2 linked regions of the Piscinibacter sp. HJYY11 genome follow. Each later gene encodes a partner of the first gene's protein in a complex. Links are inferred from orthologs where the notes say so. Each region holds a gene or a part of one and is shown in the gene's direction. Other genes may lie near its edges.

The links.
Region 2: the proteins of ssb (region 1) and sbcB are in contact, whole or in part, in a crystal structure (PDB 3C94), measured with the Escherichia coli proteins. The link is inferred for Piscinibacter sp. HJYY11 from one-to-one orthologs.

Annotation. Positions count from the first base shown.
Region 1 is NZ_JAERQZ010000001.1:3,091,254-3,105,786, reverse strand. The notes cover bases 1,735-4,679. They hold ssb (single-stranded DNA-binding protein), read left to right. Parts: upstream 1,735-2,924; coding sequence 2,925-3,434; downstream 3,435-4,679. Other genes in these bases: chrA (chromate efflux transporter), read left to right, coding at 4,489-4,679; JI745_RS14445 (chromate resistance protein ChrB domain-containing protein), read left to right, coding at 3,546-4,499; JI745_RS14455 (prolyl oligopeptidase family serine peptidase), read left to right, coding at 1,735-2,825. Outside these bases: JI745_RS14460 (hypothetical protein), read left to right, coding at 1-347; more of JI745_RS14455, read left to right, coding at 606-1,734; more of chrA, read left to right, coding at 4,680-5,847; JI745_RS14435 (ATP-dependent Clp protease proteolytic subunit), read left to right, coding at 5,996-6,598; JI745_RS14430 (DUF1428 domain-containing protein), read left to right, coding at 6,702-7,061; JI745_RS14425 (hypothetical protein), read left to right, coding at 7,182-7,403; phosphonate ABC transporter, permease protein PhnE, read right to left, coding at 7,426-8,193; JI745_RS14415 (ABC transporter permease), read right to left, coding at 8,190-9,014; JI745_RS14410 (phosphonate ABC transporter ATP-binding protein), read right to left, coding at 9,011-9,820; JI745_RS14405 (putative selenate ABC transporter substrate-binding protein), read right to left, coding at 9,821-10,675; tRNA 2-selenouridine(34) synthase MnmH, read right to left, coding at 10,684-11,727; selenide, water dikinase SelD, read left to right, coding at 11,755-12,795; JI745_RS14390 (DUF3037 domain-containing protein), read right to left, coding at 12,800-13,198; JI745_RS14385 (HipA family kinase), read right to left, coding at 13,176-13,961; JI745_RS14380 (GAF domain-containing protein), read left to right, coding at 14,028-14,533. UniProt on the Escherichia coli protein: Plays an important role in DNA replication, recombination and repair. Binds to ssDNA and to an array of partner proteins to recruit them to their sites of action during DNA metabolism. Acts as a sliding platform that migrates on DNA via reptation.
Region 2 is NZ_JAERQZ010000001.1:1,424,418-1,438,935, reverse strand. Bases 6,914-9,843 are described here. They hold sbcB (exodeoxyribonuclease I), read left to right. Parts: upstream 6,914-7,626; coding sequence 7,627-9,060; downstream 9,061-9,843. Other genes in these bases: acnB (bifunctional aconitate hydratase 2/2-methylisocitrate dehydratase), read right to left, coding at 9,120-9,843; serC (3-phosphoserine/phosphohydroxythreonine transaminase), read right to left, coding at 6,914-7,220. Also shown: JI745_RS06480 (hypothetical protein), read right to left, coding at 1-5,745; more of serC, read right to left, coding at 6,138-6,913; more of acnB, read right to left, coding at 9,844-11,714; JI745_RS06460 (hypothetical protein), read right to left, coding at 11,835-12,278; JI745_RS06455 (CoA ester lyase), read right to left, coding at 12,589-13,596; JI745_RS06450 (malate dehydrogenase), read right to left, coding at 13,681-14,518. UniProt on the Escherichia coli protein: Degrades single-stranded DNA (ssDNA) in a highly processive manner.

The DNA of each region.
Region 1 (14,533 bases):
CCGGGTGTGCGATGGAGGTCAAGCGGCATCCCGTCGAACTGCTGGCCGCCACGCCAGAGCGTGGCCAGCGCTTCGCGACTTCGCAGGCCGTCGAGCTGGTGCTCGAGAGCGGCTATCCGCGCAGCATCGCCGCGGGCACCGAGTTCATCGTGGTCGGCCGCGTGGCCCAAGGCCTCGTGCTCAAGCCCACCCAGACCGTGCTGACGGTCGAGGGCGCTCACATGCACGAAGCCTATGCCGTGCTCCACGCCGGCCAGCTCGTCGGCTTCTACCCGCCCGTCGAACACGCTTTTGCCCCGCTGCCGCTGGCAGTTTCTCTCCCACTCCTTGAAAGGAAATCACCGTGACGCGAATCCTGCGCAGCGATCGGCTTCGGCATCGCCGTCGGGCGCGTGTATCCCGAGCTGGTGGACCCGGCCCAGGGCGCGAAGGAAGTGGCCGACACGAGCTACATCGGCACGGCCCTCAAGTGACCCCGGGCCGGAACTTGGGATGGCCCTGCGCGCGCGCCGCGTGCTAACTTAGCCGCCGGCGATACGCCGCCGCATCACCGGCCGCGCAGTCATGCTGCGCGGCCGGTTTTCATTTGAGGAAGCCTCTCCAGCATGACGTCACGCATGAAGCTCAACGCGTCTTCGCTCCTGCGCCAGGTCACCGTCGCGTTTGTCGCCGCAGGGTGTGGCGCAGCGGCCCTTGCGCAAGCCGCCGCCCTGCCCGTCGCCCCGGTTCGCACCGTCACCGACACGTACCACGGCGTGCGCATCGACGACCCCTACCGCTACTTCGAGAACAAGAACGACCCGGCCGTCGCGCGCTGGATGAAGGCGCACAGCGAGCATGCGCACGCGGTGCTCGCGCGCATCCCGGGCCGGCAGGCGCTGCTGGAGAAGATCCAGCGCTACGACGCGGCCACCTCGGAGCGGGTGGCGCAGATCACCCGCGTGCCGGGCGAGCTCTATTTCATCGAGCGCCGCGGTGCCGCCGACAACCAGTACAAGCTCGCGCTGCGCCGTGGCCTGACGGGCGTCGACCGGCTGCTGGTGGACCCGGAGGCGGTGGAAAAGAAGACCGGCCAGCCGCATGCGATCAACTGGTACATGCCGTCGGCCGACGGGGCGCGGCTCGCCTACGGGCTGTCGGCGCAGGGCTCCGAGGCCGCGGTGCTGCACCTGCTCGACACCCGCACCGGCCGGCCGATCGGGCGGCCGATCACACGCGCCGAGTTCGGCGGTGTCGACTGGTCGCCGGATGGCACGCACGTGGTCGTCAACCGCCTGCGTGCGCCGCGTGCGAAGGACAAGGCCACCGACAAGTACCAGCACAGCCAGGTCTGGCTGCTGCGCGCGGGGCGGCCCATCGCCGAGGCGAAGCCGGTGTTCGGCACGGCCACGCGCGGCGTCGACATCAAGCCCGCCGAGATCCCCATCGTCAGCTTCACGCACGACGGCAGATGGGCGCTAGGCATGGTGATCAACGGCACGCAGCGCGAGCTCGGGCTCTATGTCGCGCCGCAGGCCGGCGTGCTGGCCGGCAAGCCGGTGTGGAAGCGGGTGTTGAAGCCGTCTAATGCGGTGACGGGGGTGGCCTACTTCGACGACACGCTGTACATGGTGTCGCACCTGGGCGCGCCACGCTCGAAGGTGCTCGCGATGCGCCTCGACGAGCCCGACGTGCAGAAGGCCGAGCCCGTGATGCCGGCCTCCGAGCGGGTGGTGGTCAACGTGGCGGCCGCGTCAGACGCGCTCTACATCGAAGCGCGCGACGGCAACATCAAGCGCCTCTACAAGCGCCCGCATGGCACCACCGGCGCACCGGTGGAAGTGAAGCTGCCGCTCGAAGGCTCGTTCGAGCTGGTGAATTCCGAAGGCGGTGCCAGCGCCGCCAACCCCCGCCTGCCCGGCGTGCTGATCGACCTGCAGAGCTGGAATGCGGCGCGCCAGGTCTACGAGGTGGCGGCCGATGGCAGCGTGCGCAACACCGGCCTGCAGCCGGCCGGGCCCTACGACCAGCCGCCGGGAATCGTCGCCACCGAGGTGAAGGTGAAGAGCCACGATGGCGCGCTGGTGCCGATGTCCATCATCCACCGCGCCGACGTGAAGCTCGACGGCAGCAACCCCACCATCCTCTACGGCTACGCGAGCTACGGCTCGACCGAGGAGCCCTTCTACAGCCTGAGCCGCCTGGCGTGGCTCGACCAGGGCGGCGTGTACGCCATCGCCAACCCGCGTGGCAGCAGCGTCTACGGCGAGGAGTGGTACCGCGCCGGCTTCCAGGCGACCAAGCCCAACACCTGGAAGGACTTCATCGCCTGCGCCGAGTACCTCGTCGCGCAGAAATACACCTCGCCCTCGAAGCTGGGCATCCTCGGCGGCAGCGCGGGCGGCATCCTGGTGGGCATGGCCATGGTCGAGCGGCCCGACCTGTTTGCGGCCGTGATCCCGGCCGTCGGTGCGCTCGACATGCTGCGCATGGAAACCACGGCCAACGGCGTGCCCAACATCCCGGAGTTCGGTAGCGTCAAGACCGAGGCCGGCTTCAAGTCGCTGCTGGCGATGAGCCCCTATGCCCACATCAAGCCTGGCACCGCCTACCCTGCCGTGCTGCTGACACACGGCGTGAACGATCCGCGGGTGGAAGTGTGGACCAGCACCAAGACCGCGGCCCGCCTGATGGCCGCCACCACCAGCGGCAAGCCGGTGCTGCTGCGCCTGGAATACGACGCCGGCCACGGCATCGGCAGCACCAAGAAGCAGCAGCTCGAGGAACGGGCCGACATGCTGTCGTTCTTCCTCTGGCAGATGGGGGTGGCCGGGTTCCAGCCCTGAGGAGGAACCCTGACGAGGGAGCCCGGCCGAGGGAATGCCCCCAGCGGCGTCGCGCCTCATAATTCAGGCATTCCCGATCTACCTCTTTCTGGAGCGCCCATGGCCTCAATCAACAAAGTCATCCTCATCGGCAACCTGGGCCGCGACCCCGAAGTGCGCTACACGGCCAACGGCGCCGCCATCTGCAACATCACCATTGCGACCACGCGCAACTGGAAAGACAAGAACAGCGGCGACAAGGTCGAAGAGACCGAGTGGCACCGTGTCGTCTTCTACGACCGCCTGGCCGAGATCGCCGGCGAATACCTGAAGAAGGGCCGCCCGGTCTACGTCGAAGGGCGCCTGAAGACCCGCAAGTGGACCGACAAGGACGGCGTCGAGAAGTACACGACCGAAGTCATTGCCGAGAACATGCAGCTGCTCGGCGGCCGTGAAGGCGGCGGCGGTGGTGGTGGTGGCGACGAAGTCGGCGGTGGCTACAGCCGCGGCGCGCAAGGTGGTGGTGGCGGTGGCGAGCGCAGCGCCCCGGCGGCGCGTCCGGCGGCGAGCAAGCCCGCCGCGAAGTCGTCGACCGGCTTCGACGACATGGATGACGACATCCCGTTCTGAGCCCCGCGCGCTCCTTCTCCTGAACCACGCCGTGCCTTGCGCACGGCGTTGTCATTTCGAAGCTCGGAAAAGGGTCTTGTAGCAGTCATCTCGAGGTGAGACATTTGCTGCATGACCCTGTGGCTGATCCTCACCGCGACGCTGCCCACCACGCCGAGCGGCCTGCGCGTGCGCGTGTGGCGCGCGCTCAAGGCCACGGGTGCCGGCACGCTGCGCGAGGGGGTGTACGTGCTCCCCGAGCACGCCCCCACTGCCCGCGCCCTGTGCGAACTTGCAGCCACCATCCGTGAGGCCGGTGCCGAGGCGCACCTGCTGCACGTGCCCGCGCACGACGAGGCGCAGGAGCTGGCGTTTCGCGCCCTCTTCGACCGGCGTGAGGCCTGTGCCGAGCTGCTGCAATCGATCAGGCAGACGCGCGCCGCGCTGAAGAAGGCGAGCGAAGCCCAGCTGCGCAAGACCCTGCGCACGCTGGAGCAGCAGGGCCAGGCGATCCAGGCCAGCGACTTCTTCCCCGGCCCCGCCAGTGAGAAGGCGGCCGAGGCGCTGGCCGCGCTTCGGGTCGACATCGAGCGCCACCTCTCGCCCGGGGAGCCTTGCGCGGCCGATCTCGCCATCGAGCCGCGCGACATCGCCGACCACCAGGGTCGCACCTGGGCCACCCGCAAGCGCCCCTGGGTCGACCGCCTGGCCACTGCGTGGCTGGTGCAGCGATTCATCGACCGCTCGCCCCGTTTCATCTGGCTGGCCGATCCGGCGAAATGCCCGAAAGCGGCGCTCGGCTACGACTTCGACGGTGCCACCTTCACCCACGTGGGCGACCGCGTCACCTTCGAGGTGGTGGCCGAAAGTTTTGCGCTGCTGGGCGACCCCGCCCTGCGCCGCCTGGCCGCGCTCGTGCACTGCATCGACGTCGGCGGTGCGCCGGTCGATGAGGCGCCCGGCGTCGAGGCCGTGGTGCGTGGCCTGCAGGCGCTGCATGCGCGTGACGATGCCCTTCTCGCGGCCGCCGTGCCGCTGTTCGACGCTCTCTACGCTGCCCTGCAGCTGACCCGCGATGACCATTGATCCCACGATCGCCGCCCCGCCGGCGCCCCCGCAGCCCATCTCCCGCGCCGAGGCCTTCCGTTTCTGGCTCAAGCTCGGTTTCATCAGCTTCGGTGGCCCGGCGGGGCAGATCGCCGTGATGCACGAAGAGCTGGTCGAGCGCCGCCGCTGGATCTCCGAAGGCCGCTTCCTGCACGCGCTCAACTACTGCATGCTGCTGCCCGGCCCCGAGGCGCAGCAGCTCGCCACCTACATCGGCTGGCTGCTGCACCGCACCTGGGGTGGCATCGTGGCGGGTGGTCTCTTCGTGCTGCCCTCGCTCTTCATCCTGGTCGCGCTGTCGTGGGTGTACATGGCCTTCGGCCACGTGCCGGTGATCGCCGGGCTTTTCTACGGCATCAAGCCCGCGGTGACCGCGCTGGTGGTGCACGCCGCCTGGCGCGTGGGTTCGCGCACGCTGAAGAACGGCTGGCTGTGGGGCATCGCGGTGGCGGCGTTCGTGGCGATCTTTGCGCTGCAGCTGCCGTTCCCGTTGATCGTGCTGGCGGCCGGGGTGATCGGCTACCTTGGCGGCCGTGTCGTGCCGGGCAAGTTCAGCGCCGGCGGCGGCCACGGCAAGGCGGTGGCGGGCCACGGGCCGGCCGTCATCGACGACGACACACCCACGCCGGAGCACGCCCGCTTCAGCTGGTCGCGCTTTCGCGCCGTGCTCGTCGTCTTCCTCGGCCTGTGGGCGCTGGCCATCGGCGGCCTCACCGCGGCCTATGGGTGGGACGCCGTGCTCACGCAGATGGCCTGGTTCTTCACCAAGGCGGCGCTGCTCACCTTCGGCGGTGCGTATGCGGTGCTGCCCTACGTCTACCAGGGCGCGGTCGACCACCACCAGTGGCTCACCGGCCCGCAGATGATCGACGGCCTCGCGCTCGGCGAGACCACGCCGGGCCCGCTGATCATGGTGGTGTCGTTCGTCGGCTTCGTGGGCGGCTGGACCAAGGCCATCTTCGGCCCCGATGCGCTCGTGCTCGCCGGTGCGGTGGCCGCCACGGTCGTCACCTTCTTCACCTTCCTGCCCTCGTTCTTCTTCATCCTGCTGGGCGCGCCCTTCATCGAGACGACGCACGGCAAGCTGCAGTTCACCGCGCCGCTCACCGGCATCACCGCCGCCGTGGTGGGCGTGATCGTCAACCTGGCGGTGTTCTTCGCGTACCACGTGCTGTGGCCCAAAGGACTCGGCGGTCCCTTCGAGTGGGCTCCGGCCGTGATCGGCCTGGTGGCGGGCGTGGCGCTGTTCCGCTTCAAGGTGGGCGTCATCCCGGTGATCGCCGCCAGCGCAGTGGCCGGGCTCGCCTTCCAGATGCTGCTGCGCTAGCGATACTCACAGCCTGCACACTGCTTGCGCACCGCTTGCCCACAGGGTGTGCAGCACTTGTCCACAGCGTTGACCCCAGCGTCTGTCCCTTTCGATCGTGATGGAACGCAGAGGGGCACAATTTGCGCATCTCACACAGGAGGCATCCATGACCCCGCAACGTTCCCACGACGACGACGCCAAGCCCGTCGTCAGCATCGACAAGACCGACCGCCTCGAAGACCAGCTCGCGTTCAAGTCGCGCTACGTGCTCGTCTTCGGCGGCATCGACGACAAGAGCGCCTACGCCACCTGCCGCCGCCTGCTGGCGCTGTCGGAGGAGTCGGACGCCCCGATCACCATGCTGATCTCCTCGCCCGGCGGCCACGTCGAATCGGGCGACGCCATTCACGACATGATCCGCTTCGTGCGCGCCCCGGTCACGGTGGTCGGCACCGGCTGGGTGGCCAGTGCCGGTGCGCACATCTTCCTGGCCGCGCCGAAAGAGCGCCGCCTGTGCCTGCCCAACACGCGCTTCATGATCCACCAGCCGGCCGGCGGCGCCGGCGGCCAGGCGACCGACATCGCCATCCAGGCAAAGGAGATCATCCGCACCCGCGAGCGCATCGCCCGCGTGATCTCCAAGCAGACGGGCAAGCCGTACGACACCGTCAAGGTCGACATGGAGCGCGACTTCTGGCTGAGCGCCCAGGAAGCGATCGACTACGGCATCGTCTCGCGCATCGTCGAGACGCAGAACGACCTGGGTTGATCGAGGTCAGGCCGGGGCAAGACATAAAAGCCCTGGCCTTCCACAGCGGCGCAGGGCACGCTACGCTGCAGGCGTCCCGTCTTCCGATGCAAGGAGCGACCCGATGCCGCACTACGTCGATGGCTTCCTCTTGGCCGTCCCGAAGGACAAGATCGAGGCCTACCGCCAGCTTGCACAAGACGCGGCCGTCGTCTGGAAGGAGCACGGCGCGGTCGCCTACTTCGAAGGCCTGGCCGACGACGTGCAGGCCGGCCGGCTCACCTCCTTCCCGCAGGCGGTGCAGCTGAAGGACGACGAAGTCGTCATCTTTTCCTGGATCGTCTACAACTCCCGCGAGCAGCGCGACGAGGTCAACGCCAAGGTGATGGCCGACCCGCGCATTGCCAACCTCGACCCGAAGAGCATGCCCTTCGACAGCGAACGCATGATCTGGGGCGGCTTCAGCAGCCTCGTCGAGGCGTAACCAGTGGTTGCCGCTGTAGGACGGAACCTACAGCCGCGAAAGACTTTGCCCGGTTGTGGTCATGCCCGGCCGGTTTCGAGAATGGGTGTCCATCGACCCCGGCACACAGGAGCAAACGCCATGTCCCAAAGCGCACGCATCACCGGCCCCGTGGTCTACCGCGAGGGTGACGGTCCCAACATCACGATCCCCGAAGGCCCGATCGAATTCCAGGAGTCGGAATTCGACGTCACCCTGAGCTGGTCCGAGGGCGACACCCGCGGGGTGACGGCCATTCCGCTGAGCGACTTCCATCGCTACCTCGCAGCCCGCGCGATCCAGGTGGAAGGGCAGCCCAGCTGAGCTTGCTTCTTCAGCGGGTTCTTCAGCGGGTCAGCACCCGCCTGGTCAGGAACGACAGCGCATCGACGGCCAGCACCAGCGCCATCATGGCCAGCAGCACGGTGCAGCTCTCGTGCATCTGAAAGAGGCTCAAGTGGTAGCTGAGCATCTGGCCCAGCCCGCCTGCGCCCACCACGCCCAGCACGGCGGCGGCACGGATGTTGTTCTCCCAGCGGTAGAGCGCATACGAGAGCAGCTGCGGCAGCACCTGCGGCAGCGTGGCCCAGAGGAACACCTGCGCGCCTGACACGCCGCGCACGCGCAGCGCGAGCGCCGGCTCGGGCGCGGTGTTCTCGATCGCCTCGGCGAAGAGCCGCCCCAGCACGCCGGTCGTGTGCAGCGCAAGCGCCAGCGTGCCCGGCAAGGGCCCGAGCCCGGCGGCCACGAGCAGCAGTGAGGCCCACACCAGCTCGGGCACCGAGCGCAGCACGTTCAGCACGAGGCGTGCGGCGCCGCGCGCGGCCCGGTGGTGGCGCGCGCTCGCCGGCAGCGCGATCACGAGCCCGGCCGCCACGGCGAGCAGCGTGCCGAGGAGCGACATGGCGAGCGTCTCGCCGGCGGCCTGCAGCGTCTTGCGCAGGAAACCGGTCGAGCTCTCCGGCGGGAAGAAGCTCGCACCGAACGCCCCCATCTTCTGCAGCGCCCCCAGCGAGAGGAATTCGGCCCAGCGCAGGTCCAGCGTCGCGAAGCTCGCGAGCACGAGCGCGGCGATGCCCAACACGACCAGGAGCGCACGTCGACGGCTCGTCATGCGATCTCCCTGCGCAGCCATGCGCTGAGCCGGTCGCTCAACGCCACGAGCGCGACGAACACCAGCAGGATCGCGCCCACCTCCGCACCGGCGAACATCTTGGTCGCCGTGTCGAGTTGCTGCCCCAGACCCCCGGCGCCGACGAAACCCAGCACCACCGACGAGCGGATCGCGCACTCCCAGCGGTACAGCGTGTAGCTCGTGAGCTCGGGCGCGCACTGCGGCAGCGCGCCGAAGAAGAGCGCCTGCAGCCGGCCGCTGCCGTTGCGCAGCAGCGTGAGCGTGGGCGTGGCATCGCTGCTGTCGAGGATCTCGGCGTAGACCTTGCCGAGCATGCCGCCGTAGGCGATGGCGATCGCCAGCACGCCGGCGGTGGGCCCGAGGCCGACGACGCGCACGAAGACCAGCGCCCACACCAGCTCGGGGATGGAGCGCAGCAGCACCAGCAGCCAGCGCGCCGCCTGCCGCAGGGCTTGTGGCCCCCAGGCCATGCGCGTGCCGAGGGCGCTGACCGACAGCCGCGTGCTCGCCAGCAAGGCGAGCGGCACGGCGATGAGCCAGGCGAGCGTGAGCCCGGCCGTCGCAATGGCCACGGTGCGCCAGGTCTCGCGCGCCAGCATCGCGAGGAACTCCGCGTCATGGCGCGGCGGTGCGAAGTCGCGCACGAAGTTCCAGGTCGACGCGAGGCTGCGGGCGTCGGCGAGCACCAGGGGGTTGAACTCGGTCCACACCACCAGCGGCCACAGCAGCACCGCGCCCACGAGCAGCGCCGACCAGCGGCGCAGCCAGGCCGGGTCGCGCAGGGGCAGGGCGGCGTTCAACGGCACATCGCCTCGGGCAGGCCAGGCGCACGGGGCGGTGCAGGGTGTGAGCCCTCGTCGGTGTCGCGCCCGGCATAGAGCGCTTGCAGCGCGTCGTCGCTCAGGCCGCTTGCGGGTCCGTCGTAGACACACTCGCCATCGCGCAACGCCACGATGCGCGGAAATCGCTCACGCGCCACCGCCACCTGGTGCAGGCTGCACACCAGCGTGCGCTGCTCGCGGCGCGCGCGCTCGGTCAGCGTGGTGATGACCTGCTGCGCGCGGGTCGGGTCGAGCGCCGACAACGGCTCGTCGATCAGCCACAGCTCGGCTTGCGAAACGAGCGCACGCGCGAGGCCCACACGCTGGCGTTCGCCGCCGGAGAGCCAGTCGACGCGCTCCCAGAGTTTGTCGGCCAGGTCCAGCGTGGTCAGCGCCTCGTGCGCCACCGAAGCCTCGCGCGGGTGCCACAGCGTGCGCAGGCTGGCCCACAGGCCCATCGTCGGCAGGCGGCCGGCGAGCACCGAGGCCACCACCCGCTGGCGCGGCGGCAGCGGCGGCACCTGGGGCGCGAGGAAGAGCCGGGCCCGCAGCCGCTGGCGCTGAGCGGTGCTCAAGCGCCACGGTGCCACGTCGAAGAGCTTCAATTCGCCCGACAAGGGCTGCAGCGCGCAGGCGAGCGCCATCAAGAGCGTGGTCTTGCCGGCGCCCGAGGCACCGATCACCGCTACCTGCTCGCCCGGCGCGATGCGCAGGCTCACGCCTTTGAGCGCGGCACCGCGCGCGCCTTCGGCGGCCGCGACCGACAGCTGCTGCAGCTCGACCACTTACTTCAGCAGCCCGGCGTTTTCGGCCGCCGCGCGGATGCCGGTGTAGTTCTCGGCCTTGGTCGGCACGAAGCGCGTCGCGCGTTGCAGCGCGAGGATCTCCTTGCCCTGCGGCGTGTTGGGGTCGAGTGCGAGGAAGGCCTGCTTGATCTTTTCGCGCAGCTCGGCCGGCATGTCGGCATGCACCGTCCAGTTGTAGTCGTAGTACGTCGGCGTGGTGTAGAAGACCTTCACCTGCGCGGTGTCGACCTTTTTCTCGGCGACGAATTTCTCCCACACCGAGATGTTGAGCGCGCCGGCGTCGACCTTGCCGCTGGCCACCGCGGCAATCGTCGCGTCGTGTGCGCCGGAGAAGCTCACGCGCTTCAGGTCCACGTCGGGGTTGATCTTCGAGGCCAGCAGGAAGCTGCGCGGCATCAGGTGGCCGGAGGTGCTGGAGGCCGAGCCGAAGCTCAGGGTCTTGCCCTTCAGGTCGTCGAGCTTGGCGATGCCGCTTTTCGCGTCGGTGATGAAGACCGAACGGAAGCGCTCGTCCTCCTCACGCTGCACCAGCGGCACCGCTTTGCCACCCGAGCGCACATGCGCCTGCACGAAGGTGAAGCCGCCGAACCAGGCGAGGTCGATCTTACGGTGGACCAGGGTCTCGACCGCCGCCGGGTAGTCGGTGACCGGCGTCCACTCGACCTTCATGCCGAGCTTCGATTCCAGGTACGCGCCCAGCGGCGCGAACTTGCGTGCGAGCTCGGTGGGCGACTCGTCGGGGATCGCCGTCACGCGCAGCACCGTCTGGGCGTGTGCCCACGGGGCGGCAGTGAGGAGGGCGAGGCAGAGCAGGTGTCGGCGAAGGATGTTCATGTCGTGCGTCAGAGTGAAGTGATCTGTCGGGCCAGGGCGGTGATGCCGTCGGGCGTGAGGTCGTCGGTCTCGACGCGCCGCGCCTGCGTGAGCCGCTGCAGGTGGCGGCCCTGCGAGCGGGCGTATTGCGGGTCGTAGTGCTCGGCCATCAGCGCGGCAAAGAGCGGCGGCAGCTCACGCGCCAGCGCCCAGGCTTGCCACTGTTCGAGCGTCTCGTTGGGCAGCAGGCCTTTCAGGCCGCCGAGCTTGTCGGCCAGGCCCTTCGGGTCGTCGCCAAGCCAGGCGTAGTCGCGCAGCAGGTAGGCGAGCCGCGCCTCGGGCGTGGCCACGATCTCCACGACCGGGCTTTCGCGCAGGCGCAGCAGCAGCGCATCGGGCACGGTGATGCGGCCGATGCGCCGGCTCTCGGCCTCGACCCACACGCGGCGGGTCGGGTCGAGCGGCTCCAGCGCACTCATCAGCTGGGTCTCGAATCCTTTCTGCGACGGCTGCTCGCGGCCGGGCACCGCGCCCAGCACCGAGCCGCGGTGCGCGGCCAGCGCTTCGAGGTCGAGCACCTGTTCACCCTGCTCACGCAGGGCTTGCAGCACGCGCGTCTTGGCACTGCCGGTCGGGCCGCACAGCACGTGCAGCTGCAGCGCCGGACACAGTGCATTGAGCCGCTCCATCACGTGGTGGCGAAAGGCCTTGTAGCCACCCTTCAACTGCTGCGCGTCCCAGCCCACCAGGCGCAACCAGTTGACGAAGCTGCCGCTGCGCATGCCGCCGCGCCAGCAGTAGATGAGCGGGCGCCAGTCGCGCGGCTTGTCGGCAAAACTTTCGTCGAGGTGGCGGGCGATGTTGCGCGCCACCATCGCACCGCCGATCTTGCGCGCCTCGAAGGCCGAGACCTGCACGTAGGTCGTGCCGGTGATGCGGCGCTCTTCGTCGTCGAGCACCGGGCAGTTGATGGCGCCGGGGATGTGGTCGAGCGCGTATTCCGACGGCGAGCGGGCGTCGATGATGACGCTGAACTCCTTCAGATTTTCAACGGTGTAGAGCTTGTGACTCATCGCTGTTTTTGTTCGACACTCGCGGGCATGGACCCGATCAAACTCACTTCGTTTTCCCACGGTGGCGGCTGCGGCTGCAAGATCGCGCCGGGCGTGCTGGCCGAGATCCTCTCGCGTGCCCCGCTGGGCCTGATCCCGCCGGAGCTGATGGTGGGCACCGAGACCGCCGACGATGCCGCGGTGTACCGCCTCAACGACCAGCAGGCGCTCGTGGCCACCACCGACTTCTTCACGCCGATTGTCGATGACCCGCGCGACTTCGGGCGCATCGCCGCCACCAACGCGATTTCCGACATCTACGCGATGGGCGGCACGCCCATCATGGCGCTGGCGCTGGTGGGCATGCCGCTCGACAAGCTGCCGCTCGAGGTGATCGGCGCCATCCTCGAAGGCGGGGCGAGTGTCTGCCGTGAGGCCGGCATTCCGATCGCGGGAGGCCACTCGATCGACGTGCTCGAGCCGATCTACGGCCTGGTGGCCCTGGGCCTCGTGCACCCGCAGCGCGTGCGCCGCAACGCCGATGCGCAGGCGGGCGACCTGCTGGTGCTGGGCAAGCCGCTGGGCGTGGGCATCCTCTCGGCCGCGCTGAAGAAAGGCCGGCTCGATGCGAAAGGGTATGCCGAGATGGTCCGCCACACGACGCAGCTCAACCGCGTGGGCAGCGTGCTGGCCGAGATCGACGGTGTGCATGCGATGACCGACGTGACCGGCTTCGGCCTGCTGGGCCATCTGCTGGAGGTGTGCCGCGGCTCCAGGCTCGCCGCCGAGGTGGAGATGGCCAAGGTGCCGCTGATCGGCACGGCCACGGCGTTTGCCCGCGAGGGCGTGGCCACGGGCGCTTCGGCGCGCAACTGGTCGGGCTACGGTGCTGCGGTGTCGCTCGATGCGGCCCTCTTGCCCTGGCAACAAGCCCTGCTCACCGACCCGCAGACGAGCGGTGGCCTGCTCGTGTCATGCGCGCCCGAGGCAGCCGACACGGTGCTGGCGCGTTTCACGGCCGCAGGTTTCGACGATGCCGCCGTGATCGGGCGCCTCACGGACGGCGAGCCACGCGTGCGGGTGGCCTGAACGTTCAGCCCGCGGGCGCGACCCGCACCATGCGCGCGATCAGCTTCTCGAGCGCGAGGTCGAGGTCATCGCAGCGGCCGGTATGCACCGGCGAGGTCTGGATCACCGTGCTGCGCGGCGCCACCAGCCAGTCGAAACGCTCGCGCGCCGACAGGTGGCGCAGTGCACCCGCTGCCTCGCCACCGGCGCAGATGTCGGGAATGGCGCGCAGCGTGGCGCGCACGGGCACGAGGTCGAGGTCCGGCGCGAGCGCCAGCACGCGGGCTTCGTCGAGCTCGATGCGCGCCTTCAGGAAGCTGGCGCGCTTGCACGACACGATCGCGCCCACGTTGACGAACTCGCCCCGCTCCACGCGCGGCACCACGCGCACGATGGCGTAGTCATACGTGTGCAGCGTGGGCACGGGCGGCCTCCTCCAGGAAGGCGCGCGGTGCCTGCAGCCGGCGCTTGAAATAGTCGACATAGGCCCGGCGCTGGGCGTCGGGGCCCGAGAAGAACGGGTCGGGCAGCAGCCACGACTCGGGCACGAGCGCCACGATCTCGCTGATGCGCTCGGGCGTGAGCATCGCGACCATGGCGGCATCGACCTCCTGCAATCGGTTGGCGAAGGGCAGCAGCACGTGGTCCCGGATCGGCACGAAGGGCTTCATCGCGCGCTGCAGGAAGTCGTCCCAGCTGTGGTGGAAGTAGAGCGCCGCGCCATGGTCGATGAGCCACAGGCCCCGGTGCCACAGCAGCAGGTTGGCATTGCGCGGCGTGCGGTCGATGTTGGTCACGAAGGCATCGAACCACACGATGCGCGAGGCCAGCTCGCCGTCGGGCCGCTCGGCCAGCGGGTCGAAGGTCATCGAGCCGGGCAGGTAATCGAGCGCGAGGTTGAGGCCGCCGCTCGCGCGGAGCAGGTCCTGGATCTCGGGGTCGGGCTCGGTGCGGGCGAGTTCGGCGTCGAGTTCCATCAGCACGATCTCTGGCACCGGCAGGCCGAGCGTGCGGGCCATCTCGCCCGCGACGAGCTCGGCGATCAGCGCCTTCGGCCCCTGGCCGGCGCCACGGAACTTGAGCACGTAGAGCCCATCGTCGTCGGCCTCCACGATGGCCGGCAGCGAGCCACCTTCGCGCAGCGGCGTGAGGTAGCGGGTGGCGTGGACGGTGCGCAGGGCGGCCATGCGCGGCATTGTCCCCTGAAGGGCCGGGGCTTCGCAGCCGGCGGCGACTCGTGGCAACCTTGCGGCATGCCCGACGCTTTTGAACTCGATTCCCTTTTCGTGAAGGTCTCCGAACTGCTGGTCGCGACCGCCGACACGGCCGATGCCGACATCGACCGTGCCGTGCCCGAGGTGCTGCACTCGCTGCGCGAGAAGCTGGGCATGGACGTGGTTTTTGTCTCCGAGTTCGTCGACGGCGAACGGGTGATGCGCTTCGTCGACAAGGCCGAGGTCGCACCGCCCGTGCAGGTGGGCGATAGCGGCGAGCTGGAGTCGAGCTACTGCCTGCGCGTCGTCGACGGCCGCCTGCCGGAACTCGTGCACGACGCGGCCCGGCTGCCCGACCTGCCGGCCACGCCCTTCCGCGTGGGCGCGCACCTGAGCACGCCCATCGTGCTGCCCGACGGCCAGACCTACGGCACGCTGTGCTGCTTCAGCACCGCGCCCAACGAGCACCTGCGTCGCAAGGATGTCGACACGCTGCGCATGTGCGCACAGCTCGTCGCACGCAAGATCGACAGTGCCGACCGCCG
Region 2 (14,518 bases), 1.7 Mb from region 1 along the record:
GGTGGTGAGCGAGGCAACCTGGGCGCTCGTGAGCGTGGGCACCTGGTCGGAGGTCAGGGCGCCGAGCTGCTCGTTGGTCAGCGCGCGGAGGGCGTTGCTGCTCAGCGAGCGCAGGTCATCGCTCTGCAGGCGCGAGATCTGGTCCGTCGTCAGGCCGGCCACTTGCGCTGCGGTCAAGGCAGAGAAGTGGGCGGTGCCGAGCGCGTTCAGGTCTTGCGTCGCCAGCGTGTTGATCTGGTCCGAGGTGAGCGCGGCGGTCTGGGCCGTGGTCAAGGCACCCATCTGGTCGGAGCTCAAGGCACCGAGCTGCTCGCTGGTCAGGCCACGGACGGCGGCGGTGCCCAGAGCACGCAGGTCAGCCGTCTCGATGGCCGCGACGTGGTCGCTCGTCAGGTAGCCGACCTGAGCGGCGCTCAGGGTGGCGACCTGGGCGGTCGTCAGGGCGGCGATGTCGGCCGTCTGCATGGTCGGCAGCTGGTCGCTGTTCAGCGCAGCAATCTGGGCGGTCGTCAGACGCGGGATCTGGTCCGACGTCAGGGCGTTCAGGTCGGCGGTGCTCAGGCCGCCGATCTGGGCGGTGGTGAGCGAGGCGACCTGGGCGCTCGTCAGCGTGGGCACCTGGTCCGAGGTCAGGGCGGCGAGCTGGTCGTTGGTCAGCGCGCGGATCGCATTGCTGCTCAGGGCGCGCAGGTCATCGCTCTGCAGGCGCGAGATCTGGTCGCTCGTCAGGCCGGCCACTTGCGCTGCGGTCAAGGCAGAGAAGTGGGCGGTGCCGAGTGCGTTCAGGTCTTGCGTGGCCAGGGTGTTGATCTGGTCAGAAGTCAGCGCAGCCGTCTGGGCGGTCGTCAGGGCGCCCATCTGGTCGCTCGAGAGAGCCCCCAGCTGTTCGCTCGACAGGTTGCGGATCGCGGCCGTCGACAGGGCGCGCAGGTCGGCCGTCTCGATGGCGGCCATGTGGTCGCTCGTGAGGTAGCTGATCTGGTCGGAGCGCAGTGCGGCGACTTGGGCGGTCGTCAGCGCAGCGATGTCGGCCGTCTGCATGGTCGGCAGCTGGTCGCTGTTCAGCGCAATGATCTGGGCGGTCGTCAGACGCGGGATCTGGTCCGAGCTCAGCGCGTTCAGGTCGGCGGTGCTCAGGCCGCCGATCTGGGCGGTCGTGAGCGAGGCGACCTGGGCGCTCGTGAGCGTCGGGACCTGGTCGGAGGTCAGGGCGGCGAGCTGGTCGTTGGTCAGCGCGCGGATCGCATTGCTGCTCAGGGCGCGCAGGTCATCGCTCTGCAGGCGCGAGATCTGGTCGCTGGTCAGGCCGGCCACCTGCGCTGCCGTGAAGGCAGAGAAGTGGGCGGTGCTGAGCGCGTTCAGGTCTTGCGTGGCCAGGGTGTTGATCTGGTCAGAGGTCAGCGCGGCCGTCTGGGCCGTGGTGAGCGCACCCATCTGGTCGGAGCTCAAGGCACCGAGCTGCTCGCTGGTGAGGCCGCGGATCGCAGCCGTGTTCAGCGCACGCAGGTCGGCGGTCTCGATGGCGGCGATGTGGTCGCTCGTCAGGTAGCCGACTTGAGCAGCGCTCAGCGAGGCGACCTGGGCGGTCGTCAGCGCAGCGATGTCAGCCGTCTGCATGGTCGGCAGCTGGTCGCTGTTGAGGGCGCCGATCTGGGCGGTGGTGAGGCGCGGGATCTGGTCCGAGGTCAGCGCGTTCAGGTCGGCCGTGCCGAGGCCGCCGATCTGGGCGGTGGTGAGCGAGGCAACCTGGGCGCTCGTGAGCGTGGGCACCTGGTCCGAGGTCAGGGCGGCCAGCTGGTCGTTGGTCAGCGCGCGGATCGCATTGCTGCTCAGGGCGCGCAGGTCATCGCTCTGCAGGTGCGAGATCTGGTCGCTCGTCAGGCCGGCCACTTGCGCTGCCGTGAGGGCAGAGAAGTGGGCGGTGCCGAAGGCGTTCAGGTCTTGCGTGGCGAGCGTGTTGATCTGGTCGGAGGTGAGCGCAGCCGTCTGGGCCGTGGTCAGCGCACCCATCTGGTCGGAGCTCAGGGCACCGAGCTGCTCGCTGGTCAGGCCGCGGATCGCGGCCGTGTTCAGGGCGCGCAGGTCAGCCGTCTCGATGGCGGCGACGTGGTCGCTCGTCAGGTAGCCGACCTGAGCGGCGCTCAGCGAGGCGACTTGTGCCGTGGTCAGCGCGGCGACGTCGGCCGTCTGCAGGTAGGGCAGCTGGTCGCTGTTGAGCGCGGCGATCTGGGCCGTGGTCAGGCGCGGGATCTGGTCGGAGGTCAGCGCGTTCAGGTCGGCGGTGCCGAGGCTGCCGATCTGGGCGGTGGTCAGCGAGGACACCTGGGCCGTGGTCAGCGCGCCAATCTGGTCGGAGGTCAGCGCGGCGAGCTGGTCGGAGCCCAGCGCGCGGATGCCGGCGGTCGTGATGGCGCGCAGGTCCTGGGTCTCGAGGCGCGAGACCTGGTCGGTGGTCAGCGCCTGGATCTGGGACGCCGTCATCGCAGCGAAGTGCTGGGTGCCGAGCGCGTTCAGGTCGTTGGTGGTGATGTTCTCGAACTGCGGCTGGGCTGTCAGCGCGGCGACTTGCGCGGTCGTCAGCGCGGAGAACTGGTCACTGCTCAGCGCGTTGATCTGGTCGGTGCTGAGGTTGCGCAGGGCGGCGGTCGACAGGGCCCGCAGGTCGGCCGTCTCGAAGGCGGCGATGTGGTCGCTGGTCAGCAGGGCGACCTGGTCGCTGTTCAGCGCGGCCACCTGGGCCGTCGTCAGGGCGACGATGTCGGCGGTCTGCATGTACGGCAGTTGGTCGCTGTTCAGCGCGCCGATCTGGGCGGTGGTCAGGCGCGGGATCTGGTCGGACGTGAGCGCATTCAGGTCGGCGGTGCCGAGGCCGGCGATCTGGGCATTGGTCAGCGTGGAGACCTGGGCCGAGGTGAGCGTCGGGATCTGGTCGGACGTGAGGGCGCCGAGCTGCTCGTTGGTGAGCGCGCGGATCGCGTTGCTGCTCAGCGAGCGCAGGTCGTCGCTCTGCAGTTGCGAGATCTGGTCGGTGGTGAGGCCCGCCACTTGCGACGCGGTGAGCGACGCGAAGTGGGCGGTGCCGAGCGCGTTCAGGTCTTGCGTGGCCAGGGTGTTGATCTGGTCGGAGGTCAGCGCAGCGGTCTGGGCGGTCGTCAGGGCACCCACCTGGTCGGAGCTCAGGGCACCGAGCTGCTCGCTGGTCAGGCCGCGGATCGCGGCGGTGTTGATGGCGCGCAGGTCAGCGGTCTCGATCGCGGCGATGTGGTCGCTCGTGAGGTAGCTCACTTGCGAGGCGCTCAGCGTCGCGGCTTGTGCGGTCGTCAGCGCGGCGATGTCGGCGGTCTGCATCGTCGGCAGCTGGTCGCTGTTCAGGGCAGCGATCTGGGCCGTCGTCAGGCGCGGGATCTGATCCGAGCTCAGGGCGTTCAGGTCAGCGGTGCTCAGGCCGCCGATCTGGGCGGTGGTGAGCGACGAGACCTGGGCGCTGGTGAGCGTCGGGACCTGATCGGAGGTGAGGGCACCGAGCTGCTCGTTGGTCAGCGCGCGGATCGCGTTGCTGCTCAGCGAGCGCAGGTCATCGCTTTCGAGGCGCGAGATCTGGTCGCTCGTCAGGCCGGCCACCTGTGCTGCCGTGAGGGCAGAGAAGTGGGCGGTGCCGAGCGCATTCAGGTCTTGCGTGGCCAGGGTGTTGATCTGGTCGGAGGTCAGCGCAGCGGTCTGGGCCGTGGTCAGCGCACCCATCTGGTCGCTGCTCAGGGCGCCGAGCTGCTCGCTCGTCAGGTTGCGGATCGCGGCAGTCGAGAGGGCACGCAGGTCGGCCGTCTCGAGGGCGGCGACATGGTCGCTCGTCAGGTAGCTGACCTGGTCGGAGCGCAGGGCGGCGACCTGGGCGGTCGTCAGCGCAGCGATGTCGGCCGTCTGCATCGTCGGCAGCTGGTCGCTGTTCAGGGCGCCGATCTGGGCGGTCGTCAGGCGCGGGATCTGGTCGGACGTCAGCGCGTTCAGGTCGGCGGTGCTGAGACCGGCGATCTGGCTGTTCGTCAGCGACGAGACCTGGGCGCTGGTGAGCGTCGGCACCTGGTCGGAGGTGAGGGCGCCGAGCTGCTCGTTGGTGAGCGCACGGATGGCGTTGCTGCTCAGCGAGCGCAGGTCATCGCTCTGCAGGCGCGAGATCTGGTCGCTGGTGAAGCCGGCCACCTGGGCGGCGGTGAACGAGGCGAAGTGCGCGGTGCCCAGCGCGTTCAGGTCGTGGGTGGCCAGGGTGTTGATCTGGTCGGACGTGAGGGCAGCGGTCTGGGCCGTGGTCAGCGCGCCGATCTGGTCGGAGCTCAGGGCACCGAGCTGCTCGCTCGTGAGGCCACGGACGGCGGCGGTGCCCAGGGCACGCAGGTCAGCGGTCTCGATGGCGGCGACGTGGTCGCTCGTCAGGTAGCCGACTTGAGCAGCGCTCAGCGAGGCGACTTGTGCCGTGGTCAGGGCGGCGATGTCGGCCGTCTCCATCGTGGGCAGCTGGTCGCTGTTCAGCGCGGCGATCTGGGCGGTCGTCAGGCGCGGGATCTGGTCGGAGGTCAGCGCGTTCAGGTCGGCGGTGCCGAGGCCGCCGATCTGGGCGGTGGTCAGCGACGAGACCTGGGCCGTGGTCAGCAGCGGCACCTGGTCGGACGTGAGGGCGGCGAGCTGGTCGTTGGTGAGCGCGCGGATCGCGTTGCTGCTCAGCGAGCGCAGGTCATCGCTTTGCAGGCGCGAGATCTGGTCGCTGGTGAGGCCGGCGACCTGGGCGGCGGTGAGGCCGGCGAAGTGCGCGGTGCCCAGCGCATTCAGGTCTTGCGTGGTCAGCGTGTTGATCTGGTCGGAGGTGAGCGCGGCGGTCTGGGCCGTGGTCAGCGCACCCATCTGGTCGCTGCTCAGGGCGGCGAGCTGTTCGCTCGTGAGGCCGCGGATCGAGGCGGTGTTGAGCACGCGCAGGTCAGCGGTCTCGATCGCGGCGATGTGGTCGCTCGTGAGGTAGCCGACCTGGCCGGCGCTCAGCGCGGCGACCTGGGCAGTCGTCAGCGCAACGATGTCGGCCGTCTGCATGTAGGGCAGCTGGTCGCTGTTGAGCGCGGCGATCTGGGCCGTCGTCAGGCGCGGGATCTGGTCGGAGGTCAGCGCGTTCAGGTCGGCGGTGCCGAGGCCTGCGATCTGGGCGGTGGTGAGCGAGGTGATCTGGGCCGAGGTCAGCGCGCCGATCTGGTCGGAGGTGAGCGCGGTGAACTGGTCGCTGTTGAAGCTGCGGATCGCGGCGGTCGAGATGGCGCGCAGGTCATCAGTCTGCAGGTGCGCGATCTGGTCGCTGGTGAGGTTCATCAACTGCGACGACGACATCGCGGCGAAGTGCGCGGTGCTGAAGGCGTTGAGGTCTTGCGTGGCGAGCGACGAGAGCTGCTCGGTGGTGAGCGCGGCCACCTGGGCGGTGGTAAAGGCGCCGACCTGGTCGGTCGACAGGGCGCCGATCTGGTCGCTGTTCAGCGCGCGGACGGCGGTGCTCGTCAGGGCGCGCAGGTCGTTCGTCTCGAACGCCATCATGTGGTCACTGTTCAGCGCACCGATGCCGGTGGTCGTGATGGCCGCCATCTGTGCGGTCGTCAGGGCCACGATCTGGTCAGTGCGGAACGCCGCCCAGTCTTCTGTGGTCAGCCCAGCGATCGATCGGGTCGACAAGCCGGCGATCTGCTGGGTGCTCAGTGCGGGGATGATGGTGGCCATGTGGGTTCCTGTTGCAGTTTTTCGGTCGGCGACGTCGGCTTTTCCTTGAACCTGGGTCGCGGCGCTCGAGACGGAAAGTTGTTCGTTTGCTGTCTTTCGTGGGTCGGGAGGGGGTGTGGTGGTGAGGCGCGAATGCACCGTCCACAGGTCTTCCTCTCTTCCCAGTCCGTCGGAATATCGGTGAACACCCCCCCGGACTTAAGGGTGATGTGCAGGCCTTAGTGGCCTCTTTTCCGTGTGCACGGGGGTGCTTGAACGAGCGCGCGAGACATCCGTCACGAACGGGTGCCCAGAACGACAAAGGCCCCGTCGTTGCCGACGGGGCCTGTGCATCCGGAGGTCGTGAAGCTGTTCGCGTTCTCTATATGGAGGGGCCGCGGCGCCCTGAGGCCTCAGCCATGGCGGGCTGCGAATTCCTTCATGTACTGGGCGAGCGCCTGCACGCCCTCGAGGGGCATGGCGTTGTAGATCGAGGCCCGGATGCCGCCCACCGAGCTGTGGCCCTTGAGCTGCACCATGCCGCGCTCGGTGGCGCCCTTGAGGAAGGTGGTGGTGAGCTCTTCGGTGGGCAGGGTGAAGGGCACGTTCATCAGCGAACGGTCGCTGCGCGCGACGGGGCTCTTGTAGAAGGGCGTCGCGTCCAGCAGGTCGTACAGCAGTGCGGCCTTCTTCCGGTTGTGCGCTTCCATCGCGGCGAGGCCGCCTTGTTTCTTCAGCCACTGGTACACGAGCCCGGCGATGTAGATCGCGTAGGTGGGCGGTGTGTTGAGCATGGAGTCGTGGTCGGCCTGCTGCTTGAAGTCGAAGGCATTGGGCGTGATGGGCAGGGCGCGGCCGAGCAGGTCGTCGCGCACGATCACGAGCGTCATGCCGGAGGGGCCCATGTTCTTCTGCGCGCCGGCGAAGATGAGGCCGTAGCGGCTCACGTCGATGGGGCGCGAGAGGATGTCGGACGACATGTCGGCCACGAGCGGCACGTTGCCGGTGTCAGGCACCCAGTGGTACTGCACGCCGCCGATGGTCTCGTTGCTGCAGATGTGCACGTAGGCGGCCTCGGGGTCGAGCTTCCAGGTGTCACGCGGCGGGATGCAGGTGTAGTGCTGCGGCTCGCTGGTGGCGGCTTCGTTGGCCTGGGCGTATTTCTTCGCCTCCTTCAGCGACTTGCTGGCCCACGAGCCGGTGTTGATGACATCGATGCTCTTCTTGTTGCCGAGCAGGTTCATCGGGATGATGCCGTTCATGCCGACACCGCCGCCCTGCAGGAAGAGGATCTTGTAGTTGCTCGGCAGATTCAAGAGCTCCGTCAGGTCGGCCTTGGCCTGCGCATGGATCGACATGAACTCCTTGCCGCGGTGGCTCATCTCCATCACCGACATGCCGGAGCCTTGCCAGTCGAGCATCTCGTCGGCGGCCTGGCGGAGCACGGATTCGGGGAGGACGGCGGGGCCGGCGCTGAAGTTGTAGGCGCGAGTCATGTCTCTTGAACGGTTTGCGGAAGGGGACGGGGTAGCTTAGCTGATGGGGGTGCGCGGCTGGCAGTACAGATGGCGCGGATATGGGGGATGACAGAGCGGCACATCGGGCCTGGGGTGAGGGGCTCCGTTCATGTCCCCCGACGAGGATCGCTCCCGCGAGCCTCGTCTCCTCCTTTACTTCACTGCGCCCCTCACCCCAGGCCCGATGTGCGAGACGCTCTGCCCTGCGAAAGATGTATTTCGCGGCCGTGGTGGCGTGCGGGGCTGGGGTGTCGCACGGAGCGAAGTAAAGGAGGAGCAAGGGATCACGGGAGTGATCTCTTGCGGGGGACATGAGCGGAGTGCGATACCCCAGCCCCGCACGCTCGCGCCGAACAACACAAGGCGCCTGTTAGATTCCAAGCCCATGAGTGAAATGAGCTTCTTCTGGCACGACTACGAAACCTTCGGTCGTGTGCCGCGCCGTGACCGGCCTTCGCAGTTTGCGGGCGTGCGCACCGATGCGGATCTGAACGAGATCGGCAAGCCGGTGATGGTGTATTGCCAGCCCGCGCCCGACTACCTGCCCGACCCCGAGTCGTGTCTGCTCACCGGCATCCTGCCGCAGGTGTGCCTGGCCCAGGGCCTGCCCGAGCATGCGTTTGCCGATCTGATCGAGAAGGAGCTGGCGACGCCCGGCACCATCGGCGTGGGCTACAACTCCATCCGCTTCGACGATGAAGTGACCCGCCATCTCTTCTGGCGCAACCTCATCGACCCCTATGCGCGCGAGTGGCAGAACGAGTGCGGCCGGTGGGACCTGCTCGACGTGGTGCGCGTCACCTGGGCGCTGCGGCCCGAAGGCATCGAGTGGCCGGTGCACGAGGATGGCCGGCCTTCGTTCAAGCTCGAGCACCTGACCAAGGCCAACGGCCTGCTCCACGAAGCGGCGCACGATGCACTCTCCGACGTGCGCGCCACCATCGCAGTGGCCCGGCTCATCAAGACGCGCCAGCCCAAGCTGTGGGACTTCTGCCTGCGCCTGCGCCGCAAAGACGAGGTGATCCGCGAAATGGGCGTGGGCAAGCCTTTCCTGCACGTCTCGGGCATGTACGGCGTGGAGCGCGGCTGCATGGCGCTCGTGTGGCCGCTCGCGCCGCACCCGACCAACAAGAACGAAGTCATTGTGTGGGACCTGGCCACCGACCCGAGCGAGCTCTTCACCCTCGGCGTGGAGGCGATCCGCGAGCGCATGTTCAGCAAGGCCGATGCGCTGCCCGAGGGCGTGGCGCGCCTGCCGATCAAGACCATCCACATCAACAAGTCGCCCATCGTGGTGGGCAACCTCAAGACGCTGAGCGATGCCGTGGCGGCGAAGTGGGGCGTCGACGTGGCGCTGGGCCTGCGACACGCGGAGCTGTGCGCGCAGAAAGGCCAGCTGCTCGCCGGCATGTGGCCCGCGGTGTTCGACCGCCCGCAAGTGGAGGGCAAGCCCGATGTCGACGAAGACCTCTACGGCGGATTCGTCGGCAACGAAGACCGCCGCACCCTGCAGCGCCTGCGTGGCCTGACGCCCGAGCAACTGGCGGAGAAACGCCCGGTGTTTGCCGACAAGCGGCTCGACGAGCTTCTGTTCCGCTACCGCGCGCGCAACTTCCCGCACACGCTCAACGATGTCGAGCGGCTGCAGTGGCAGGAGCATTGCGCCCACAAGCTGCACGACGGCGCCGGTGGGGCGCTCACGCTGGAAGCGTTCTTCGAGCGCATCGACCAGCTCGAGCCCGAGGCCGACGAGCGGGCGCAGGAAATCCTGGGCGCGCTCGTCGACTACGCGACCGAGATCGCCCCCGAGCGCGACTGAACCAAATGAAAAAGCCCGCGGTGTGAGCCGCGGGCTTTTGGCTTGTGAGCGCTGAGCGATCAGGCCGTCGTCACCGACTTCGCCGTCTCGACGTACTCGTCGATCTGGTTGAAGTTGAGGTAGCGGTACACGCTCGCCTTGTCGGCGTCGATGATGCCCATCTCCTTCAGGTACTCGGCCGGCGAGGGCAGCTTGCCCAGGCGCGAGGCGATGGCCGCGAGCTCCGCCGAGCCGAGGAACACGTTGGTGTTCTTGCCCAGGCGGTTCGGGAAGTTGCGGGTCGAGGTGGAGATCACCGTCGCGCCCTCGCGCACCTGCGCCTGGTTGCCCATGCACAGCGAGCAGCCCGGCATCTCGGTGCGCGCGCCGGCGGTGCCGAAGGCGGCGTAGTGGCCTTCCTTGATCAGCTCGTCCTGGTCCATCTTGGTCGGCGGGGCCACCCACAGCTTGACCGGGATGTCGCGCTGGCCGCCGAGCAGCTTGGCAGCCGCACGGAAGTGGCCGATGTTGGTCATGCACGAGCCGATGAAGGCTTCGTCGATCTTGGTGCCTTGCACTTCCGACAGGAACTTGGCGTCGTCCGGGTCGTTCGGGCAGCAGACGATCGGCTCCTTGATGTCGGCCAGGTCGATCTCGATGACGGCGGCGTACTCGGCGTCCTTGTCGGCTTCGAGCAGCTGCGGGTTGGCGAGCCAGGCTTCGACCTTCTCGATGCGGCGCTGCAGGGTGCGGGCGTCGGCATACCCGTTGGCGATCATGTTCTTCATCAGAACGACGTTCGACTGCAGGTACTCGGCGACCGGCTCCTTGTTGAGCTTGATCGTGCAGCCGGCGGCCGAGCGCTCGGCGGAAGCGTCCGACAGTTCGAAGGCTTGCTCGACCTTCAGGTTCGGCAGGCCTTCGATCTCGAGCACGCGGCCCGAGAAGATGTTCTTCTTGCCGGCCTTGGCGACCGTCAGCAGGCCTTGCTTGATCGCGTAGAGCGGAATCGCATGCACGAGGTCACGCAGGGTGACGCCCGGCTGCAGCTCGCCCTTGAAGCGCACCAGCACCGATTCGGGCATGTCGAGCGGCATCACGCCGGTCGCCGCTGCGAAGGCGACGAGGCCCGAGCCGGCGGGGAAGGAGATGCCGATCGGGAAGCGGGTGTGCGAGTCGCCGCCGGTGCCCACGGTGTCGGGCAGCAGCAGGCGGTTGAGCCAGCTGTGGATCACGCCGTCGCCCGGGCGCAGGGCCACGCCGCCGCGGTTGCTGATGAAGGCCGGCAGCTCGCGGTGCATCTTCACGTCGACCGGCTTCGGGTAGGCCGCGGTGTGGCAGAAGGACTGCATCACCATGTCGGCGCTGAAGCCCAGGCAGGCCAGGTCCTTCAGCTCGTCCCGGGTCATCGGGCCCGTCGTGTCTTGCGAGCCGACGGTGGTCATCTTGGGCTCGCAGTAGGTGCCCGGGCGGATGCCCTGGCCTTCGGGCAGGCCGCAGGCGCGGCCGACCATCTTCTGCGCGAGCGTGAAGCCCTTGCCGCTGTCGACCGGTGCCTTGGGCAGGCGGAACACGGTGGAGGCGGGCAGACCGAGGAATTCGCGCGCGTTGGCGGTCAGCGAGCGGCCGATGATGAGGTTGATGCGGCCGCCGGCACGCACTTCGTCGAGCAGCACGTCGCTCTTGAGCGCGAAGGTGGCGACTGTCTGGCCGTTCTTCTCGAGCTTGCCGTCGTAGGGATAGACGTCGATCACGTCGCCCATCTCGAGCTTCGAGACATCGACCTCGATCGGCAGCGCGCCGGAGTCTTCCTGGGTGTTGAAGAAGATCGGGGCGATCTTGCCGCCGAGGGTGACGCCGCCGAAGCGCTTGTTCGGCACGAAGGGGATGTCTTCGCCGGTGGCCCAGATCACCGAGTTGGTGGCCGACTTGCGCGAAGAGCCGGTGCCGACCACGTCGCCCACGTAGGCCACGAGGTGGCCCTTCTTCTTCAGATCTTCGATGAACTGCATCGGGCCGCGCTTGCCGTCTTCCTCGGGCTTGAAGGCCGCGTCGGGGCGGGTGTTCTTCAGCATCGCGAGGTAGTGCAGCGGGATGTCGGGGCGGCTCCACGCATCGGGGGCCGGCGACAGGTCGTCCGTGTTGGTTTCGCCGGGCACCTTGAAGACGGTGACGGTGATCTTCTTCGCGACTTCGGGGCGCGAGGTGAACCACTCGGCGTCGGCCCAGGACTGGATGACTTCCTTCGCCTTGGCGTTACCAGCCTTGGCTTTGGTGGCGACGTCGTTGAAGAAGTCGAACATCAGCAGCGTCTTCTTCAGCGCATTGGCGGCGACCGAGGCGACGTCAGCGTGGTCGAGCAGGTCGACCAGCGGCTGCACGTTGTAGCCGCCGACCATGGTGCCGAGCAGCTCGGTGGCCTTGGCCTTGGAGATGAGGGCGACCGTCACGTCGCCATGGGCGACGGCGGAGAGGAAGGAGGCCTTGACCTTGGCCGCGTCGTCCACGCCCGGGGGCACGCGGTGGGTCAGGAGGTCCAGCAGAAACTCGCCTTCGCCGGCCGGGGGAGCCTTGAGCAGCTCGATGACCTCGGCCGTCTGCTGGGCGGTCAGGGGCAGCGGCGGGATGCCGAGCGCGGCGCGGTCAGCAACGTGTTGGCGATAGGCTTGAAGCATGGAGGTCTCCGGGTGGTGCAAAGCAAGAAAAAGGGGAAGCAAGATTCCTGCGCGCGGAGCGAGCAGGGTCTTGCCATGCGGTCATGACGTTTGCGTGCGCACCCGGAGAAGCCCGTCGAATCACGACTTCGAGGCCTCCATGGCGGCACGCTGCTTCTCGTGCACGCAAGCATCGACCAGGCGCTGGCCGATCTTGGTGTCCATCAGCATGGACTTGTTGGCGATCTGCAGCAGCAGGGTGCGGCCCTTGACGTCTTCCAGGCGCAACGCGCCGGTGGACGAGACGCTGGGCTTCATCGTCCAGGTGTCCTTCTTGAACTTGACGTCGACGTAGCCCGGGTACTTCGGGTTCATCGAGACGTCGATCGTCTGCTTGAAGTCGCATTCGTAGACGCCGAAGTGCGTGCGCTCGGCAGCGTCGAGCTGGGCCTGGTCGGCCTGGGGCAGCGGCTTCTCGGCGGCGGCCGGTTTCTTCGCAGCGGGCTTGGCGGCCGTCTGGGCCATGGCGGCGCCGCCAGCGAGGGCGAAGGACACGGCAACGGCAAGTGCGATGCGGGAGGTCATGGATCCACTCCTGGTGTTGAGGAAGCACGGATTGTGAAGGGGCACTCACAACGGCTTTCCAGGGCGGAATCCCGGATTGAAACAATTTGCTGGGCTGACTTTGCGGGGCGTGCGCGCGTGCGGTGCAGCGTGTCAGCGCTTGGTGCGGCATGCACGGGCAACGCCGGCCGCGTGGGTGTGCGTGAAGTCACGAACACGACGCCCGAGGCCTTCCCACGCCGCGTGCGCAACGTGCTAGCGGCACAAGCGCGCACGGTCGCGGCGCTGAAACATTTGTTCGCCAAGCCGAAAACCGCGGGCGTGAAGGAGTTCACGACGCCGCTCCCGGGGTGTCGGCGAAAAACAGCTCTTCGACCTGCGCCGGCAGGTCCTGGCCCGTCTGCCGGGCGCGTTCGAGCACATGCCAGAAGTAGCGGAAGCTCGCGCGGTCGTGCAGGGTGTCGCGGTGGCTGATCGGCGCCCAGTCGGCCGCCTGCGCGGCCATCAGGATCTCGATCGCCTGGTCGGTCTCGGCGACCGTGGGGGCGAAGCTCTCGACGATGGGCTGGATCTGGTCGGGATGGATGCTCCACATGCGCAGGTAGCCGAGCTGGCGCGACGCCTTCTGCGCAGCGGCGCGCAGCAGGTCGAGCTTGCGGAACTCGGTCACCACGCAATGCGAGGGTGTCTTGTTCGACGCGTGGCAGGCGGCCGAGATCTCGAGCTTGGCGCGCAGCACCAGCGGGTGCTCGAACTGGCCTTGTGCGCTCATGCCGGCCTGCGGGATGGCGCCGCGATGGGCGGAGACGAAGTCCATCAAGCCGAACGACAGCGACTCGATGCGCGGATGCGCGGCGATGCGCTGGACCTCGCGCAACGCACCATGCGTCTCGATCAGCACGTGCACCGGCAGCACACGCTTGTGGCCGTGTTCGACCATGGCCTGATCGACGGCGCGGACGGCGGCCTGCGCCTCGTCGAAGCCCGCGACCTTGGGCACCGTCAGGTAGGCGAGGCGCTGGCCGGCCCGCTTCACCAGCGTGGCCACGTCGGCATCGAAGCTCGGGTGGTCGACCGGGTGAACCCGTGCGCCCACGCGGCCGTGCAGGTTGAGCTCGGAGGTCGCCATCTCGGCCACCAGGTGGGCATGCTCGGCCTCGCCACCAACCGGCGCGCCGTCTTCGCAATCGAGCGTGACGTCGAAGATCGGCCCGAGTTCGGCCTGCAGTTGCAGGCTCTTCCTCATGCGCGCCTCGACGCCGCAGTAGTGGTCGCAGACAGGCAACGACGGCGCGATCTCGCGCGCGTCGAAGAGGGCTTGTCTGGGATGAAGCGGCATGGCGTTCAGCGTGGGCGGGTCGGCGGGGGCGAAAAAAAGGCCAGCAGCGTGATGCACCGGCCTTTTTGTTTGCGCTTGACGCGATCAGAGCAGGTGCTTGACGCCGTCTTGCTCTTCCTGCAGTTCCTTCAGCGTGATGTTGATGCGCTCCTGGCTGAAGGCATCGATCGGCAGGCCTTCGACGATCTTGTACTTGCCGCCTTCGGTGGTGACCGGGTAGCCGAACATCACGTCCTTCGGGATGCCGTATTCGCCATTCGAGGGCACGCCCATGGTGACCCACTTGCCGTTGGTGCCCAGGGCCCAGTCGCGCATGTGGTCGATGGCGGCGTTGGCGGCCGAGGCGGCCGACGACAGGCCACGCGCTTCGATGATGGCGGCGCCGCGCTTGCCGACGGTGGGCAGGAACACGTCCTTGTTCCACACATCGTCGTTGATCGTTTCCTTGACCGACTTGCCATCGATGGTGGCGAAGCGGTAGTCGGCGTACATCGTCGGCGAGTGGTTGCCCCACACGGCGAGCTTCTCAATGGCGGCGACCGGCTTGCCGGTCTTGGCGGCGATCTGCGAAGCGGCGCGGTTGTGGTCGAGGCGCAGCATGGCGGTGAAGTTCTCGCGCGGCAGGCTGGGGGCGCTCTTCATCGCGATGTATGCGTTCGTATTGGCAGGGTTGCCGACGACCAGCACCTTGACGTTGCGCGAGGCGACCTTGTCGAGGGCCTTGCCCTGGGCGGTGAAGATCTGGGCGTTGGCGGCCAGCAGGTCCTTGCGTTCCATGCCGGGGCCACGGGGGCGGGCGCCGACGAGCAGGGCGTAGTCGGTGTCCTTGAAAGCGGTGTTGGCGTCGCCGTGGGCTTCGATGCCGGCGAGCAGCGGGAACGCGCAGTCGTCGAGTTCCATGATCACGCCCTTGAGTGCCTTC